DNA from 2 places in the Paenibacillus xinjiangensis genome. Region 2 is predicted to be linked to the other one. Evidence: a T-box and tRNA genes for the amino acid it is inferred to sense, from the RefSeq annotation. Region 2 holds a T-box; the other holds one or more tRNA genes.
The links. A T-box is a leader RNA that pairs with one kind of tRNA and senses whether it is charged. The one in region 2 lies ahead of AC6ESP_RS07030 (valine--tRNA ligase), so its partner is inferred to be a tRNA-Val.
Positions count from the first base shown of each region.

Region 1: it encodes a tRNA-Val, which carries the amino acid that the T-box ahead of AC6ESP_RS07030 (valine--tRNA ligase) is inferred to sense. The anticodon was not compared.

Region 1 covers NZ_JCAALS010000015.1:18,932-21,396, forward strand. Annotated here, with positions in the region: gene AC6ESP_RS15900 (hypothetical protein) at 227-727, opposite strand; tRNA gene AC6ESP_RS15905 (tRNA-Val) at 1,265-1,336, opposite strand; gene AC6ESP_RS15910 (YxzE family protein) at 1,499-1,759, shown strand; gene AC6ESP_RS15915 (YjfB family protein) at 1,825-2,001, shown strand; gene AC6ESP_RS15920 (S-layer homology domain-containing protein) at 2,140-2,465, shown strand, end outside.
Region 2 covers NZ_JCAALS010000005.1:109,634-112,098, forward strand. Annotated here, with positions in the region: gene AC6ESP_RS07030 (valine--tRNA ligase) at 1-1,283, opposite strand, end outside; T-box leader at 1,426-1,654, opposite strand; gene AC6ESP_RS07035 (MDR family MFS transporter) at 1,896-2,465, opposite strand, start outside.

The DNA of each region.
Region 1 (2,465 bases), on a different contig from region 2:
CAAGATGGAAGATCCCAAGGGAAATTGTTGAGCTCGCAAAGCAAAATCATTTGCAACGTATAAGAGCCGAATCTATCAATCTGGCTGGAACATGATGTGCCCCCCAACGGAAACAGGTTTGGACACACAAACAAGTCTGCGCATATGTGCTAAGACGGTGCAAAGATGTGCACGATGAGAACCAAACGCAATTTTCTTTGTCAGGAAGAGGTGATTTAAAGAAGAATTATGCCAGTCGGATAGCTGTTAAAGATAAATTTGAATATAAGGCTGTTCCTCCTGAAAGAACCACTACCCGCACGGAGATGGCATTACCAGCTGCAACAGATACTTGCCTTACAGCTGCAACAGTAGTAAGTGTATTGTCGGGCAACACTACCTGGAAAGGCGGTGCAATAAATGTGACGCCATTCATAATTGCCATGGAAATGAAAGGTGTACTTGTAAGTTGTTGAAAAGTACCATCAAATGTAATTTGGTATACTCCTGCATTAACAAGAGTAAGGGAGTTTGTAGCAGTATCTGCAATTATATTGGATGATGGGCCACTAAATTGAAAGTCTAGATTCGCCCCTACGATTACTTGCTTTTCTATACTGTCTGCAAATAATGATCCATATGCAAACACTGGTCCCGGAGGACCAGCTGGACCAGTTAGTCCAGTTGAACCAGTTAATCCAGTTAATCCAGTCAGTCCAGTCTGACCAGTTAATCCATCTTTACCCACGCTTATCACCATCCTGAAAGGAAATTAAGATAATTATATGTTAGAGATGAATTTTAAGTGATGGTAATAGCCTAATAGTATTTAATATGTTTTTACTTTCACACGACATTGTAGTAAACAAATTACTTTCAAAGAAGCGAATACCTAAATGACTCCTACGACTATCACTTCAATAATTTAAATCCTATTAGGAAGTATGTCCCACTTTCTGTCACAAATGAAACTAAAATAAGGCTAACCTCAATTTTATGAAGAAAACCTACTTTGGTATTTTAGTTCATATTCTTCTCTTACCTTGTCTGATAGTTTTATGACACATTCCTTAATCTTAGTACTTAGACCATTAGCTTTTGCACACATCAGCTTAGACGACCTTATAGTGGCGATATCGTTTAGCTTCATAGTGAAATGGGACACGTCTTGCAACATAAGCAATGCCCCCTGATATGCCCCCCCAATAACCTAGAGAGTTTTTCCGGGAATTATAGACAACAAAAAAACCCTTATAGAATAAGGGTTTTACATTGAGAAATGGTATAGGACGGATGGGGATCGAACCCATGACCCCTACCCTGTCAAGGTAGTGCTCTCCCGCTGAGCTACCGTCCTGCAACAGAAATTATAATACCATAAATTAATAATTGAAATCAAGCGTTTTTTTCGACTACATATACCGACTAAGCAGTTCTAATCGATTCCACCATTTTCTTATAGGAATATCCTTTTTAATGAGGTAAAATATAACAAAATAAAGAATAAGGATGGTTACCTATGGATGTATTCTTCATCATTATATTCCTATTCGCATTCTTATGGATTATTATTTCACTAATCATGAAAGACAATCGGAATAAGAATACCAGCAGAAAAAGACGCAGCGGACAAGATTCCTTCTTCTTCTCAGACTCGACCGCGAGCAATCATGATAAGCATCACGGTCATCATCACCACCATAACGACCACTCTCACGATCATGGCAGCAGCAGCGACGGGGGCGGTAGTGATGGCGGGGGCGGCGGCGGCGGCGATTGATTCCCTTCTCCCATTCAACTCTATACAGAATTTGCCGATATAGAGGTTGGAGGTGATCAGACAAGATGGATATCGCAGCATTATCAACTTCACTAAGCCAAGCCTCATTGTCGCAAGCAGCTTCTATTAAAGTATTGTCGATGGGCAAGCAGCAGATGGAGCAGCAAGGTCAGGGACTAATCAAAATGATGGAATCAAGTGTAAATCCGAACGTAGGTAACAATTTGGACATTAAGGTGTAAGCTAGAACGGTAAGAATCTCCTCCTGCTAGGGAAGTGATTCTTGCCGTCTTTTATTTTTTGCTAAATTTTGTGCAACAATATGGCGCTGTGCTCCGTCAGACTACATGCATAGCAAAATTTCAGAAGAGGTGATACCCATGAAGAAAAAACCACTACTTATTCTAGTAATGGCTGCGCTCTTAATCTTGACTCTGGGACAGACTGTCTCGGCATTCAGTGACATTAAAAATGATCCGAACGAACAAAAAATTGCTGCACTGCAGAAGCAAGGTATACTAAGTGGCGAGAAGGACGGCAAGTTCAATTCTAGAGGCAAGCTGACTTATGCTTCAGGCATCTCTATGCTGGTCAAGGGCTTCGGCCTCAACATTGACAATCTGCGCTTCATCAAAGCGCCAAAGGTCACTGACAACTATACCAATCTCAAGGACGACGCATGGTACTCTGATGCCATCATTATCGC
Region 2 (2,465 bases):
CAGGATTCGCAATACCACGCTGGAATTCGGTGACCCCACCAGAGCTGACGGGAAATACACCAATCGCGAACATTCTCAATCCAATGCAGATAAGTCTTCTCGAAACGATCAGGTACGAAGTTGACGCCTGTACCCGATTTCTGAGCATCAATAGCACGTTCAGCGAGCGGCTTCATATCTACGAACCATTGTGTAGACAAATAAGGCTCAACTACAGCGCCGCTTCGCTCGCTATGGCCAACTTGATGAACGTGATCCTCAATGTTGATGCATACGCCCTGCTCCTGCAAGTCTTTCACAAGCTGCTTGCGGCATTCCGCACGGTCCAAGCCTTCATAGGGTCCTGCGCTGTCATTCATCGTGCCAGTCTCATCCATCACGATAATCTGTGGCAGATCATGACGCAGACCAACCTCGAAGTCATTCGGATCATGCGCAGGCGTAATCTTCACAGCGCCAGAACCGAAATCCTTCTCTACATATTCATCAGCAATAATCGGAATTTCGCGCCCAACAATTGGAAGAATAATCGACTGTCCAATCAGATGCTTGTAGCGATCATCTTCTGGATGTACAGCAACAGCCGAATCACCCAGCATCGTCTCTGGACGTGTAGTTGCAACCGTAATGAAGCCACTGCCGTCTTTGAGCGGATATTGCAGATGGTACAAATGGCCGTTCAGCTCTTTGTATTCTACTTCTATATCAGACAGCGCTGTACGGGCAGCAGGGTCCCAGTTAATGATTTTTTTGCCGCGATAGATCAGTCCCTTTTCATAGAGACGAACGAATACTTCACGGACAGCTTGAGACAGGCCTTCGTCGAGTGTAAACCGCTCGCGCGAGTAATCGAGGGACAAGCCCATTTTGGCCCATTGGTCGTGAATCGTACTCGCATATTGATCCTTCCATTTCCATACTTTCTCGAGAAACGCTTCTCTTCCCAGATCATATCTCGAGATTCCTTGCTCACGCAGCTTTTGCTCGACTTTGGTTTGCGTAGCAATACCAGCATGGTCCGTACCTGGCAGCCATAGCGCATCATAGCCCTGCATCCGTTTCGTACGAATCAGAATATCCTGCAATGTAAAATCAAGCGCATGGCCGATATGCAGCATTCCTGTTACGTTCGGAGGGGGAATAACGATGGTATAGGCTGGTGCGTCTGCGCGTTTGCCCGCTTCGAAAAACTGCCCCTTCGTCCAGAAGTCATACCACTTCTGCTCGGCGGCACTTGGATCATAAGTCGTCGGCATTGCGGTCGTCGATTGATTATCAGACATTGTACATCCTCCTCAAATTTTTGCGCTAGCAAAAATAACTTCGTAAGCATCCGCTTTAAATTTTTGCACTAGCTCACGCAAGCATCTTTTTGACTACTTCATAAGCCTTCTAGTCCATACAAAAAAACCTTCCGCCCTTATAGCAAAGGACGAAAGGTTAGCTTCCGTGGTACCACCTTTGTTCCGCGCACAAATAGGCACGGCACTCAAACAGATAACGGCTGTGGCCGGCTCAAATTATCGGGAGCATCCCGATTCATTCAAGCAACTCCAGGGCGACTTGTAGCAGTAATTTCCTGCGGAACCTCTCAGCGTAACGGCTCCACTCTCTGAAGGCTTGGCTGCGTACTCTTCCCCTTCAACGTCATTATTTACAGCAGTAACAACTCATAGTTGACTTGTAAGAAATAGAAACAATCGTCTCCTATGAAGGAATAAGCCTTGTACAATACAGCTTATACATCCATCCTAACATCTAAACACAGATATAAAATATATTATCCAACATGTCGAAGAAAGTCAACTTTTAGCCACAAAAAAAGGCAGAAACAACGCTTGGCTTCGCTCACCATTCACGTCGATTCTGCCTCTTCTTTCTCAGGCGGCTATTGGTTAATGTCCACCCATCATCATTTGTACTTCCGGCTTATCTGCCCCTTCGCCTTCCTGGCGTTTCGGTTTCGTTAACAGGAAGCCAACAAGCACGCCTGCAACTCCGATGCAGGTCAGGATTAGGAAAGTGTCTCCATAGGAAGCTGAGATCGCTTCTACTGGGTTGGTGCTCGTGGACAGATGATGCTCCGTACGTCTAGCCAGAATCGTTGCTAGACCGGCAACAGCGAATGAAGTCATGACCTGCTGTGCTGCACTTGTAAGTGAAGTTACACGGCTAACGAGCTCAACTGGTGCGGACTGAATAATATGGGTGTTGAGCGGCATCATCGAGAGACCCATACCTGCACCCAGAAGAATGAGTGGCACCATATAGGATCCAATTCCAGCTTCCGCCGAAATCGAAGACAGCAGGAATGCTCCGACTGTTACAAAAGCAAGACCCGTAATAACGAGTGGCCTCGCACCAATCTTATCGAAGAGCTTACCGCCAATCGGCATAAATATACCTGCTGCAAGCGCCTGTGGCAGAAGGATTAAACCTGTCTCAAGAGCCGAGTATCCCTTAGC